Regions from separate parts of the Microbispora sp. NPDC046973 genome, predicted to be linked through region 1. Evidence: riboswitches for the same ligand, from Rfam matches in the RefSeq annotation. Region 1 holds a riboswitch; the other holds the start of a gene.
The links. Region 1 has a riboswitch for S-adenosylmethionine ahead of ABZ860_RS28950 (aminotransferase class V-fold PLP-dependent enzyme). Riboswitches for the same ligand answer to the same signal wherever they lie in the genome.
Positions count from the first base shown of each region.

Region 2: linked by a shared signal. The riboswitch ahead of thrC (threonine synthase) and the one ahead of ABZ860_RS28950 (aminotransferase class V-fold PLP-dependent enzyme) in region 1 are both predicted to bind S-adenosylmethionine.

Region 1 is NZ_JBEYWQ010000018.1:145,956-153,077, reverse strand. It holds gene ABZ860_RS28970 (SAM-dependent methyltransferase) at 1-731, shown strand, start outside; gene ABZ860_RS28965 (antibiotic biosynthesis monooxygenase) at 728-1,063, shown strand; gene ABZ860_RS28960 (cytochrome P450) at 1,043-2,242, opposite strand; gene ABZ860_RS28955 (pentapeptide repeat-containing protein) at 2,319-2,996, shown strand; SAM riboswitch class IV at 3,058-3,173, shown strand; gene ABZ860_RS28950 (aminotransferase class V-fold PLP-dependent enzyme) at 3,219-4,496, shown strand; gene ABZ860_RS28945 (NADH-quinone oxidoreductase subunit D) at 4,581-5,765, shown strand; gene ABZ860_RS28940 (DUF3180 domain-containing protein) at 5,769-6,218, opposite strand; gene folK (2-amino-4-hydroxy-6-hydroxymethyldihydropteridine diphosphokinase) at 6,237-6,737, opposite strand; gene folB (dihydroneopterin aldolase) at 6,734-7,117, opposite strand; gene ABZ860_RS28925 (nuclear transport factor 2 family protein) at 7,114-7,122, opposite strand, start outside.
Region 2 is NZ_JBEYWQ010000020.1:133,727-140,848, forward strand. It holds gene ABZ860_RS30455 (AAA family ATPase) at 1-481, shown strand, start outside; gene ABZ860_RS30460 (GNAT family N-acetyltransferase) at 478-906, shown strand; gene groL (chaperonin GroEL) at 979-2,601, opposite strand; gene ABZ860_RS30470 (cold-shock protein) at 3,157-3,357, opposite strand; gene ABZ860_RS30475 (MoaD/ThiS family protein) at 3,615-3,890, opposite strand; gene thrC (threonine synthase) at 3,936-5,198, opposite strand; SAM riboswitch class I at 5,213-5,353, opposite strand; gene ABZ860_RS30485 (sigma-70 family RNA polymerase sigma factor) at 5,450-6,001, opposite strand; gene ABZ860_RS30490 (trehalose-6-phosphate synthase) at 6,105-7,122, shown strand, end outside.

The DNA of each region.
Region 1 (7,122 bases):
TCGCGGAGCGGCTGCGGGTCACCGCCGTCGACCTGTCCCCCCGGCCCGGCGATCTCGACCCCCGGGTGGCCTGGGAGCCGGAGGCGCCGTACGGGGCGGGCGGCCTGCTGATCGCCAACGAGTGGCTGGACAACGTGCCGCTCGACATCGCCGAGATGACGCCGGACGGCCCTCGCCTGGTGCTCGTGGACACCTCGACCGGCGGCGAACGGCTCGGGCCCGCTCCCTGCCCCGAGGACCTGGCCTGGCTGGAGCGCTGGTGGCCGCTGCGCTCGCCGGGGGAACGCGCCGAGATCGGCCGCCCGCGCGACGAGGCGTGGGCCTCGGTGATCGCACGGCTGGCCCGCGGCACGGCGGTCGCCGTGGACTACGCCCATCTGGCCGGGCGGCGGCCCCCGCGCGGCACGGTCGCCGGATATCGCGACGGCGCGATGGTGCCGCCCACACCGGACGGATCATGCGACATCACCGCCCACGTCGCGCTGGACGCCTGCGCGGCGGCGGGCGAGCGGGCGGGGGCGCGGGCGACCACGCTCACCACCCAGCGGGAGGCGCTGCGGGACCTGGGGGTCGCCGGGACCCGCCCGCCGCTCGCGCTGGCGTCCACCGACCCCGTCGGGTACGTACGCGCGCTCGGCCGGGCATCCCAGGAGGCCGAGCTGATCGACCCGGCCGGTCTCGGCGGCTTCGGCTGGCTCAGCCAGTCACGACATCGAGAGGAGAGATCTTGATCGCGAGAATCTGGCGCGCGAGCGCGACCCCGGAGGGCGCGGACGGCTACGAGCGGCATTTCACCGCGTCGGTCCTGCCCTCCCTGCGCGATGTGGACGGGCACCGTGGCGCGTACCTGCTGCGGCGGGACGCCGCCGACGGCCGGGTGGAGATCCAGGTCATGACGCTGTGGGACTCGATGGACGCGATCCGCCGCTTCGCCGGGGACGACCCCGGCACGGCCGTCGTCGAGCCCGGGGCCCAGGCCGTCCTGCTCGGCTACGACACCACGGTCACCCACCACACGGTCAGCCACCACGCGGGCGTCGTGTCAGACGGTGACCTTCAGTGACTCGAGGCCGCGCATGATGTAGCTGGGCTTCCAGGCGGGCTCCTCGGCGAGCTCCAGCGTGGGCGCCAGCCGCAGCAGGGCGCCGAACGACTCCGCCATCTCGACCCGCGCGAGCGGCGCGCCGAGGCAGAAGTGGATGCCGGCGCCGAACGAGATGTGCGGGTTGTCCGCCCTGCCGATGTCGAGACGGTCGGGGTCGGCGAAGACCTCGGGGTCCCGGTTCGCCGAGCCGAACAGCAGCGCGATCTCCACGCCCTGGGGGATCGTCACCCCGCCGACCTCGACGTCCTCCAGCACCCATCGCTCGAACATCTGCGCCGGGGTGTCGTAGCGCAGCAACTCCTCGACCGCCGTCGGCATCAGGCCGGGGTCGGCGCGCAGCCGCTCCAGCTCACCCGGGTTGCGGAACAGCGCCCACCACCCGCTGCCGGTGGCGTTGACCGTGGCCTCGTGCCCGGCGTTGAGCAGCAGCACGCAGGTGCCGATCAGCTCGTCCTCGGTCAGCCGGTCCCCGTCGTCGACCACCTGGGCCAGCGCCGAGATCATGTCGTCGCCCGGCCGTTCCCTGCGCGCCCTGGCCAGCTCGCGCAGGTAGCCGGCGAACTCCGTCGCCGCGCGTACGGCCGTGTGCTGGGCCTCCAGCGAGGGGTTCAGCTCGTACATCCCGCAGATGTCGGCCGACCAGGGGCGCAGCAGGTGGCGGTCGGCCTCGGGCACGCCCAGCATCTCGGCGATCACGGTGACCGGCAGCGGCTCGGCCACCTCGGCCAGCAGGTCGCCACCGCCACGCTCGACCAGTCCCTCGGTCAGCTCGGTCGCGATCTTCCGTACGCGGGGGCGCAGCGACTCGACCATGCGAGGCGTGAACGCCTTGGACACCAGGCGGCGCAGCCGCGTGTGAACCGGCGGCTCGACGTCGAGCATCCCGGCCCGGATCACCCGCCAGAACGGTTCCTGGAACTCCGGCTCGGGCTCGCGGCCGAACGCCTCGTGCGTCGCCACGTGCAGGTAGGACCGGCCGAGGCGCCGGTCGCGCAGCAGCGCGTTCACATCCGCGTGGCGGGCGATCAGCCACTGCCCCGTCGGCTCGAAGAAGCTGACCGGATCGTTGTCGCGCAGGTCGCGGTAGGCGTCGTAGGGGTCCGCGATGAACTCGGCATTCCAGGGATCAAACTTCACAATGGACAACAATACGGATGAAATACCTCGCTCGGGAGTACGGACGTGCGGGTCCGTCGTGGCGTAGGTTGGGGCGATGCCCAAGCGCCGCGAACAGCATCGCAGGGAACCCCGCGAACTCGGCGAGTTGCCCTATGCCGATCACCTCGAGCCGTTCGAGGGCCGGCTCGCTCAGGGCGGCGACTACGACACGGTCCTGTTCGACGGGCAGGAGTTCGAGGACGCCGACGCCTCCAACGCGCGGTTCATCGAGTCGGCGTTCACCTCGGTGACGTTCGCCGGCGGCCGGTATCGGCGCGCCCGGTTCTCGGACGTGTGGCTGAACGGCGTGCGCTGGGTGGGCGGCGACCTCACCGAGTCCGTCTGGGCGGATGCGGAGATCATCACGAGCGCCCCGGCCGGCACGGCGCTGCCCGGCGCCGAGATGAACCACGTGCTCTTCCACCGGTGCAAGCTCGACTCGGTCAACCTCCGCGCCGCCGACCTGCGGGAGGTCTCGTTCGTCGAGTGCACGCTGCGCGACGTGGACTTCGCGGGCGCGGCGCTGACCGGTGTCGCCTTCCCCGGCTCCACGCTGGAACGGGTGCGGTTCGACAAGGCGCGCCTGTCCCGGGTCGACCTGCGCGGCGCCGTGTCCCTGGGCATCTCCGACGGCTACGACGCGCTGCGCGGCGCGACCATCAGCGGCGTCCAGCTGATGGAACTCGCGCCGATGTTCGCCCACATCCTCGGTGTCACGGTCGACGACGACTGACTCCGCTTGGGATCGTCCGCACTTGCGGCCGGGGGGCGGTGTCGGGTTATAGTGCCGTCCAGGTCATGAGTGCCAGCGTCAAGCCCCGGCTTGCTGGCCGGCAACCCTCGCGCTCGCGGCGGGGTGCCCCGGGTGAGGACCGGGTCCGGCACGAGGTGTGCCGGGCAAGCGCGGGCTCCGCCTTCCCGATGCCATGGCCGGGGTCCCCAACCCCGAGGAGGCATGGCGTTGTCCGCACTCACCTTCGTCCAGCAGGCCGTCAACCGCATCTCCGAGCCCGTGCGCCTGCCGGCTGTCGTGGGCGCCGGCCTGGAGGTGCCCGTCAAGGGCGGCAGGCTCGTGTCGTACGCGAACCTCGACTACGCGGCGAGCGCGCCCTGTCTCGAGCCGGTGAACGCCGCCGTCGCGGCGGCGCTGCCGGCCTACTCCAGCGTCCACCGGGGCGCGGGCTACGCCTCGCAGCTCACGACGGCCAGGTATGAGCAGGCCAGGCACACCGTGCGGGCCTTCGTCGGCGCCCGTCCCGGCGACGCGCTGGTCTTCGTGCGCAACACGACCGACGCAATGAACCTGCTGGCCCGCAGCCTCCCCGAGGGCACCACCGTCGTCGTGTTCGAGACCGAGCACCACGCCTCGCTGCTGCCCTGGCCGAACGCCGTACGGCTCGCGCCGCCCGCCTTCCCCGGCGAGGCGATCCGGGCGGCCGACGAGGCGCTGGCCGCGATCGACGGCCCCGCCCTGCTCGTCGTGACCGCGGCCTCCAACGTCACGGGCGAGCTGTGGCCGATCGCCGGGCTGGCCCACATCGCCCACCGGCACGGCGCGCGGATCGCCGTGGACGCCGCCCAGCTCGTCCCCCACCGCGAGCTCAACCTCGCCGCGCTCGACCTCGACTACGTGGCCTTCTCCGGGCACAAGCTCTACGCCCCGTTCGGCTCCGGGGTGCTCGTGGGCCGCCCCGACTGGCTCGCCGACGCCGATCCCTACCTGCGTGGCGGCGGAGCCGTACAGGCGGTGGGCGAGACCACCGAGTGGAGCGACGACCCCGAGACGCGGCACGAGGCGGGCACCCCCAACGTGCTCGGCGCGATCGCGCTCGCCGCCGCCTGCGACGCGCTGACCGCGACCGGCTGGACCGCGCTGGTGCGGGAGGAGGAGCGGCTGCTCACCCGCCTGCGCGCCGGTCTCGCCGAGATCCCCGGCGTACGCGAGCTGTCGCTGTGGGGTCAGGACCACCCGCGCGTCGGCATCGTGTCGTTCACCGTCGAGGGCCGCACGGCCCGCGAGGTCGCCGAGGCGCTGTCGGCCGAGTGGGGCATCGGCGTCAGGGACGGCAAGTTCTGCGCCCACCCGTTCGTCCGCCACCTCCTCGGCGGCGGGGAGGACGGCGGCTGCGCGGACGGCACGTTCAGCGCCGTACGGGCGTCGGTCGGCATCGGCACGACCACCGAACACGTCGACCGCCTCATCGAGGCGCTACGCGAGATCGCCGCCGCCTGACGGCTGGGAAGGTCAGGCTGGGGGTCTCACTGACCTCACGGGAGGCTTTCGCCCGCACGGTGCGAGCGTGAAAGCATGGACGGCATGACGACCGAGCAGGAGGGCGTGCGCACCGAACGCATCGTGGGGATCGGCGCGGGAGCCGACGCCGTGCAGGCGAGGGAGCTGGCCACCGAGGACATGATCCTCAACATCGGCCCGCAGCACCCGTCCACCCACGGCGTGCTGCGGCTGCGGCTCGTCCTCGACGGCGAGCGCATCACGGCCGCCGAGCCGATCGTCGGCTACATGCACCGAGGCGCGGAGAAGCTGTTCGAGGTGCGCGACTACCGGCAGATCATCGTGCTCGCCAACCGGCACGACTGGCTGTCGGCGTTCGCCAACGAGCTGGGCGTCGTGCTCGCGGTCGAGCGCATGCTGGGCATGCAGCCCCCGCCCAGGGCGGTGTGGGCCAGGACGCTGCTGGCCGAGCTCAACCGCGTGCTCAGCCACCTGATGTTCCTCGGCAGCTATCCCCTAGAGCTCGGCGCGATCACGCCGGTCTTCTACGCCTTCCGTGAGCGGGAGACCCTCCAGCACGTCATGGAGGAGATCTCCGGCGGCCGCATGCACTACATGTTCAACCGGGTGGGCGGGCTGAAGGAGGAGCTGCCCCTGGGCTGGCTCGACCGGGTCACCGCCGCCGTCGCGGCCGTGCGGCGGCGGCTGCCCGACATCGAGGAACTGATCGCCGGCAACGAGATCTTCCTTGCCCGCACCCGCGGTGTCGGCGTGCTCGACCGCGAGACGATCATGCAGTACGGCGTGAGCGGCCCCATCGCGCGGGCCTCGGGCGTCGACTTCGACCTGCGGCGCGACGAGCCCTACCTGGCGTACGGCGAGCTGCCGGTGAAGGTCGTGACCCGGTCGGCCGGGGACTGCCTGGCCCGGTTCCAGGTGCTGCTCGAACAGGTCAAGGTCTCCCTCGACCTGGCCGACGCCTGTGTCGAGCGCCTGCGGCACCTGCCGCCGGGACCGATCAACCAGCGGCTGCCGAAGGTGCTGAAGGCGCCCGAGGGCCACACGTACGCCTGGACGGAGAACCCGCTCGGCCTGAACGGCTACTACCTCGTGTCGCGGGGCGAGAAGACGCCGTGGCGGCTCAAGCTGCGCAGTGCGTCCTACAACAACATCCAGGTGCTGCGGGAGATGCTGCCGGGCAACCTGGTCGCCGACATGATCGCGATCCTCGGCTCGATGTTCTTCGTGGTGGGCGACATCGACAAGTAGGGGTCACGTCTCCCCGGAAGGCTTGCCGGGCACCCGGCAGCAGTGCTCGAGGAACAGCGCCGCGCAGATCAGGATCACGCAGGCCACGAACGACCCACCCCCGACCAGCGCGTCCTGGCGGGGCTTTTCCAGGTCGAGCAGGTCGAGCACGCTCACCACGAACCCGGCGAAGATGCCGCCGAACACCGCCCCGGCGTAGGCCGTGGCCTTGGCCAGCGCCGCCAGGCGGGCCACGGCGAGCGGCTCGACGGGCTTGGTGTCCGGGCGGCGCAGGATCCTCGCCCGGGTCAGCCAGCCCGTGTACGCCTCGCCGACGGCCAGCAGCAGCGTGGTGGGGATCGCGGTCCACGGCAGGGTCGGCACCACGGAGTAGAACTGCCGCAGCAGCCCCCAGGTGAGCAGGCCGAACACGACCACGAGACCGACGAGCACGCCGGGATTGGTGGGCTTCACGCGGGGACTCCTCGTCGATCAGGCCGGGGGTTCGAGCACGAGGTCGGGCCGCAGCCGCACCCCGCTCTGGTCCATGTCGGCCAGCAGGGCCGCCACCGACCCGCGCCCGGGCAGCACCGCCGCCGGATCGGCCTGCGCCCACGGGACCAGCACGAACGCTCGCTCGTGCGCCCGGGGGTGCGGGAGCGTGAGCTCGGGGTCGTCCGACATGAGGTTCCCGACCGTGATGAGGTCCACGTCGAGCGTGCGCGGGCCCCACCGCTCCCTGCGCTCGCGGCCGAACGCGTTCTCGACGCTCTGCGCACGGTCGAGCAGCGTGCGGGGATCGAGCATGCTCTCGGCGACCACGACGGCGTTGAGGTACGGGCCCTGCTCGGGGCCACCGACCGGATCGGTCTCGTAGACCGGCGACACCGCCACGAACGTGAGCCCGGGGGCGTCGAACAGCGAGTCGACGGCTCCCTGGAGGTTGTCGATGCGGCGGCCGAGGTTGCTGCCGAGCGCGATCACGACCCTCATGCGCGGCCCCTCCTGATCGTCACCACCACGTCGCCGAACGGCAGCGGGATGGGCGCCGCCGGTTTGTGCACGCTGACCTCCGCCTGCTCGACCAGCTCGTGGGCCAGGCAGGCCGCCGCCAGCCGCTCGGCGAGGGTTTCGATGAGGTTGACCGGCTCGCCCTCCACGATGCGGACGAGCTCCGCCGCCAGTGCGCCGTAGTCCACGGTGAGCGTCAGGTCGTCGGCCGCCGCCGCCGGGGCCGTGTCGAACCACAGGGCCACGTCGATCACGAACTCCTGGCCCAGCTCGCGCTCGGCGGGCAGGCAGCCGTGCCTGCCGCGGGCCCGCAGGCCCGTCAAGCGCACGGTGTCGCGACTGGTCGCCGCCCGCGCCGTCACTGCTC
Region 2 (7,122 bases), on a different contig from region 1:
CACGCTCGGCTTCCGTGTGCCCCGGGAGGTCCTCGACTTCGCCGCGCGGCTGCTGCCCTCGGTCGCGCCGGAGCTCGCCCCGCCGCGCTCGCTGCGTCCCGGCGCCGGCTCCCTGTCCGTGCGCCGCGAGACCGACGTCGCCGCCGCCCTCCCCGAGGCCGTACGGCAGGCCCTCGCGCAGGAGGGCTCCATCGGGGTCATCGCGGCGGACTCCGGCCTTCCCTCGCTCTCCGCGGCCCTGGAGGCCGCCGGGGTGCCGCACACGGTGCTCGGCCCCGACTCGACGGGCGACGACCGGGTGCTGCTGGTGCCGGCGACGCTCGCCAAGGGTCTGGAGTACGACCACGTGATCGTCGCCGAGCCGGCCGCGATCGCGGAGGCCGAGGAGCGCGGCCTCGCCCGCCTCTACGTGGTCCTCACCCGGGCGGTAACGTCACTGACCGTCCTGCACAGCCGCGATCTTCCCGAGGAGCTGCGATGACTTCGCCCGACGTGCACGTCCGTCACGGGGGGCTCGACGACGTCCCGTCCGTGTTGCGGTTCTGGCTGGAAGCGGCGGAGAACACCGACAGGCACGACGACGCCGGCAAGGTCGTGGCCCTGATCGAGCGCGATCCCGAGGCGCTGCTCCTCGCCGAGATCGACGGCCGCCTGGTCGGCACGCTCATCGCCGGATGGGACGGCTGGCGCGCCCACCTCTACCGGCTCGCCGTGGACCCCGCCCACCGGCGCATGGGTATCGGATCGCGGCTGATCCAGGCCGCCGAGGAGCGGTTCAGGAAGTTCGGCGCGTTCCGCGCGGACGCGATGGTCCTGCACGACAACGCCCTGGCGCACCACGCGTGGACGGCGGCGGGATACGCGATGCAGACCGACTGCGCCCGCTGGGTCAGGCGCCTCACCTGAGTCGCACAACGGGAAAGGGCGGCTCCCCCGAGGGGGAACCGCCCTTCCGTTGAGACGAAGCAGGCAGATGGATCAGAAGTCCATGTCGCCGCCGCCGGGCATGGCGGGGGCCTTCTCCTTCTCGGGCTTCTCGGCGATGACGGCCTCGGTGGTCAGGAACAGCGCCGCGATGGACGCCGCGTTCTGCAGCGCCGAGCGGGTGACCTTCGCCGGGTCGATGATGCCGGACTCGAACATGTTGACGTACTCGCCGGTCGCGGCGTTGAGGCCCTCACCAGCCGGGAGGTTGCGGACCTTCTCCACTACGACGCCGCCCTCGAGGCCGGCGTTGACGGCGATCTGCTTCAGCGGCTCCTCGAGAGCCTTGCGGACGATCGCGGCACCGGTGGCCTCGTCGCCGTTGACCTCGAGCTTGTCGAACGCGTTGGCGCCGGCCTGCAGCAGGGCCACGCCACCGCCGGGGACGATGCCCTCCTCGACCGCGGCCTTGGCGTTGCGGACGGCGTCCTCGATGCGGTGCTTGCGCTCCTTGAGCTCGACCTCGGTAGCCGCGCCGGCCTTGATGACGGCGACGCCGCCGGCCAGCTTGGCGAGGCGCTCCTGGAGCTTCTCGCGGTCGTAGTCGGAGTCGGTGCGCTCGATCTCGGCGCGGATCTCGTTGACCCGGCCGGCGATCTGCTCGGCGTCACCGGCGCCGTCGACGATCGTGGTCTCGTCCTTGGTGACGACGACCTTGCGGGCGCGGCCGAGCAGGTCGAGGGTGGCGTTCTCGAGCTTGAGGCCGACCTCCTCGGAGATGACCTGGCCACCGGTGAGGATGGCGATGTCGCCCAGCATGGCCTTGCGGCGGTCGCCGAAGCCCGGAGCCTTGACTGCCACGGACTTGAACAGGCCGCGGATCTTGTTGACGACCAGGGTGGCCAGGGCCTCGCCCTCGACGTCCTCGGCGATGATGACCAGCGGCTTGCCGGACTGCACGACCTTGTCGAGCAGCGGCAGCAGGTCCTTGTTCGCCGAGACCTTGGAGTTGACGATCAGGATGTACGGGTCCTCGAAGACCGCCTCCATGCGCTCGGGGTCGGTCACGAAGTAGCCGGACACGTAGCCCTTGTCGAAGCGCATGCCCTCGGTGAGCTCCAGCTCCAGGCCGAAGGTGTTGCTCTCCTCGACGGTGATGACGCCTTCCTTGCCCACCTTGTCCATCGCCTCGGCGATGAGGGCGCCGATCTCGGTGTCGGCGGCGGAGATGGAGGCGGTGGAGGCGATCTGCTCCTTGGTCTCCACGTCCTTGGCGAGCTTCGACAGCTCCTCGCTGACGCGCTCGACGGCGGCCTCGATGCCCTTCTTCAGCGCCATCGGGTTGGCGCCGGCGGCCACGTTGCGCAGACCCTCGCGGACCAGCGCCTGGGCGAGCACGGTGGCCGTCGTGGTGCCGTCACCGGCGACGTCGTCGGTCTTCTTCGCGACTTCCTTGACCAGCTCGGCGCCGATCTTCTCCCACGGGTCCTCGAGCTCGATCTCCTTCGCGATGGAGACACCGTCGTTGGTGATCGTGGGGGCGCCCCACTTCTTCTCCAGCACGACGTTGCGGCCCTTGGGGCCGAGGGTCACCTTCACGGCGTCGGCGAGCTGGTTCATACCGCGCTCGAGACCGCGCCGGGCGTCCTCGTCAAACGCGATCATCTTGGCTGCCATTAGGCTAGACCTCCCAGTAGCAGGGTGTCTTCAACGGACCGAGCCGACGCCCGCGACGGCTTGGACCCGCTATCCCTGCGCGGGCCCCATCGCCCCGATCCCGGTTGTTGTCACTCTCGACCTCAGAGTGCCAAACAAGTATTTAGCACTCTCCCCCTGAGAGTGCAAGCGGAAGCCGTGCTGACCAGCTTGGACGGCATGTCCAGAACAGCGCGAAGCGGGCGACACCAAGCAAGCCGCCGGGGCGCGCCGGCGTCTGGACCGAGGAACGCGCGCAGCGAGGCACGAGCGAGCACGTGACGAGGGAAGACAACGGATAAGAGCGCCTCGGCGAGCGCAGCGGGCGACACCGAGCAAGCCGTCGGGGCGCGCCGGTGTCTGGACCGAGGAACGCGCGCAGCGAGGCACGAGCGAGCACGTGACGAGGGCTGTGCTCCCGGCGCGCCTCCGGCACGACCCCGCGGATAAGAGCGCCTCGGCGAGCGCAGCGGGGAACACGACGGAGGGCCCGGCGCGCGGATCCGCGCGCCGGGCCCTCCAAGGTCGATGACGGGATCAGACGGCCCGTACGGCCTCCGCCTGCGGGCCCTTCTGACCCTGCGTGATGTCGAACTCAACCCGCTGACCCTGCTCGAGGGCCTTGTAGCCGTCCATCAGGATTGCCGAGTAATGGACGAACACGTCCTTACCACCGTCTACCGCGATGAAGCCGTAGCCCTTGTCCGCGTTAAACCATTTGACGGTGCCCTGCGCCACTTCCGACTCCTCTTGCTGGGCTGGGGACCACACCCAAGAAGCCCCCGGTTTTGTCGATCGTCCTCGACCATACCCGTGTCAAGGCGTAGGACAACAGAGTCAATCCGCAAACTACTACTTGGCGTTCGCTCAAAGCAGGATCGGAGAATATTCACTTTGCTGTTGAATAGTTGAGAGCTGCACCATTTGCCATGCCATCGCATGCTTCTTCATCCGATAGAAGTGCATGTCAGGTGCTCGACTCCCGGCGCGGCGGCTCAGCCTCCGGCTACGGCGGGGATGACCGAAATCTGCACCCCGTCCGGCGTGGCGGTGTCCAGACCGTCGGCAAATCGGACGTCCTCTTCCCCGACGTAGACGTTGACAAAACGCCGAATCTTACCCGTTTCGTCCAGGATGCGCCCGCCGATGCCGGGGTAGTCCGCGTCCAGCTTCTGCAGGACCTCGCGGAGCGTTCCCCCCTCCCCGCTCACCTCCGCGGCTCCGTTGGTGTACGTCCGGAGAATCGTCGGAATCCGCACGGAAACGCTCATTGTTCGCTCGCTTTCGTTACTGCCGATGGGCCTTTTGAAACGCTTTCAGTTGGCGAATGCCGTACGGAAGGCGTCGAGAGAGGGACGGATGACGGCGGCGGGACGGGCGTGCTCGGCCACCGCGTCGAGCGTCTTGAGCCCGTCGCCGGTGTTCAGCACCACGGTCTCGGCGTCGGGGTCGAGGCGGCCCTCGCGCACCAGCTTGCGCAGCACACCGACCGTGACACCGCCCGCGGTCTCGGCGAAGACGCCCTCGGTCCTGGCCAGCAGGCGGATCGCCTCGACCACTTCCTGGTCGTTCACGTCCTCCACCGCGCCGCCCGTCCGGCGCGCGATGTCGAGCACGTACGGCCCGTCCGCCGGGTTGCCGATGGCCAGGGACTTGGCGATGGTGTCGGGCCGCACCGGCTGCACCACGTCCTGCCCGGCCTTGTACGCCCGGGAGACCGGCGAGCAGCCCTCGGCCTGCGCCCCGAAGATCCGGTAGGGACGCTCCTCGACCAGCCCCAGCTTGATCAGCTCACGGAAACCCTTGTCGATCTTGGTGAGCTGGGAGCCGGACGCCACCGGGATGACGATCTGGTCGGGCAGCCGCCAGCCGAGCTGCTCGGCGATCTCGTACGCCAGCGTCTTGGAGCCCTCGGCATAGAAGGGCCGGAGGTTGACGTTGACGAAGCCCCACTTCTCACCCAGCTCGTCACCGATGAGCTCGGAGCAGAAGCGGTTGACCTCGTCGTAGTTGCCGTCGATGGCGACCAGGCGGCCGCCGTACACGGCGGCCATGGTGACCTTGGCCGGCTCCAGGTCGGCGGGGATGAACACGCAGGACTCCAGCCCGGCCCGCGCGGCGGCCGCGCTCACCGCGCCGGCGAGGTTGCCGGTGGAGGAGCACGACAGGGTGTGGAAGCCGAAGTTGCGCGCGGCCTCCAGCGCGATCGCGACGACCCGGTCCTTGAAGGAGTGGGTCGGGTTGCCGGAGTCGTCCTTGACGTGAAGCGACCGCAGGCCCAGCTCGGCCGCCAGCCTGTCGGCCTTAACGAGCTTGGTCCAGCCGGGCTGGAGGTTGGGCTTGGCCGTCACGCCGGGGGGAACGGGGAGCAGGGAGCGGTACCGCCAGATGTTCGCCGGGCCGGATTCGATGTCCTCCCGGCGGATCTCGCCGAAGTCGTACGCCACCTCAAGGGGGCCGAAACACTCCGTACAGGCGAAGATCGGGCCGAGGTCGTAAAGAGCGCCGCATTCGCGACACGAAAGACCGGTGGCGGGGCCGAACTCGACGGTGTTCGCGGCAGTGCTGGTGTGCGCCATGAAGCGAGGCCTTTCCCTCATCTTCGCTCGCGACCACCCTGGCCGCGAGCCGGAATTGGCACCTGTCCCGGCCGGGCCTCGTGGGGCACGAGTTCGACACCGGGGAGGTTGCCGGGGCTTCGCAGGGCCGGTCCCTCCACCCCTCTGGATGAGCATGTTCAGTTGTAGGACCTTCCGAGGAAGGTCCCTAGCACTGTACCCCGGCGTCCCCGGTGTCCGTTCCGTCGTCTCGCATGGCGAGACGATTCGTATCAGCCGTAGGCCTCGCCGAGGGCACTTTGCACGTACTTGCGCGCCTGGTGGATACGCGACTTGACCGTCCCGAGGGGGATCTTCAGCTGCTCGGCGACCTCCGCGTAGTCGAGCTGGCAGATGTCGCGCAGCACGAGCGCCTGGGCGAGGTCGGGCCGCTCGGCCTCCAGCGCCTCCATCGCGTCGAGCAGGTCGAGCCGCGACCCGGCGATGACGCTCACCCGCCGGGGATCGGGCCGCTGCTCGGGCAGCTCCTCCGCCTGCTCCGACGAGCGCCGCTTGAGCGTTCGGTAGGTGGTCCTGGCGCAGTTCACGGTCACGATGTGCAGCCAGGTGCTGAACTTGGCCCGCCCCTCGAACCTCGCGATGTTGCGCGCCACGGCGAGCAGCGTGTCCTGCGCGGCCTCCTCGGCGTCCTGCCGATACGGTAGAAGCCGCTCACAGTGCCGCAGCACGTCGGGCTCGATGCGCCGCAGCAGTTCGCCGAGCGCGCGATGGTCCCCCTGGGCAGCCGATCGGGCCAGGTCCTCGGTCGTGTCGTCCAGTGCCATGCCGTATCCAGCCCTCCCGCGATCGGTTGACATCCTATTGACGGAGGTCGGCTTTTATTAATCTTCCGGCATGCGCGCCCGCTCTGATCGAGGGAACCCCAAGATGAGCAGCACCGTTCTGATCGCGTCCAACCGGGGCCCGGTGTCCTTCACGCTGTCGGACGACGGCGGCCTGACCATGCGCAGGGGCGGCGGCGGGCTCGTCTCCGGCCTGTCCGAGGTGGTCAAAGACACCGACGTCCTGTGGGTCTGCGCGGCCCTGTCGGACGGCGACCGGGGCGCGGTGCGCCAGGCGCCCGGCGGGCGGCTCGACCGGGCCTTCGAGACGGGGCCCATCCGCATGCTGGACATCCCGCCCGCGGTCTTCCACCGGGCCTACAACGCCGTGGCCAACTCGACCCTCTGGTTCGTCAACCACCTGCTCTACAACACGCCCTTCTCCCCCGAGTTCGGCACCCGGTTTCACCGCGAGTGGGAGTCGTACCGCACGTACAACGGCGCCTTCGCGCTGGCCCTGGCCGAGGAGGCGGCGCACCGGGCGCGCGTCATGGTGCAGGACTACCACCTGACGCTGACCCCGGCGATGCTCCGGGTCGAGCGGCCCGACCTGCGCATCGCCCACTTCTCGCACACGCCCTGGGCGCCGCCCGAATACTTCGCGCTGCTGCCCGAGGACGTCGTGGCGGAGGTGCTGACCGGCATCCTCGGCGCCGACCACGCCGGGTTCCTCACCGCGCGCTGGGCCCGCGCCTTCATGGACTGCTGCGAAACGCTGCTCGGGGCCCGGGTGGACCACGCCGCGCGTACGGTCACGCACGACGGGCGGACCACCAGGATCGGCGTCCACCCGCTCGGCGTGAACGGCGAGGCGCTGCTGTCCCGGGCGGCCGAGCAGGACGTCGAGTCGCACATGACCGTGATCAGGGACCTGGTGGGCGACCGGAAGCTGATCGTGCGCATCGACCGCACCGAGCTGTCCAAGAACATCGTGCGCGGCCTGCGGGCCTACCAGGAGTTCCTGGCCGCCCATCCCGAATGGCACGGCCGGGTCGTCCACCTCGCGTTCGCCTATCCCTCCCGCCACGACCTGCCGGAGTACCGCGAGTACACGGCGGCCGTGC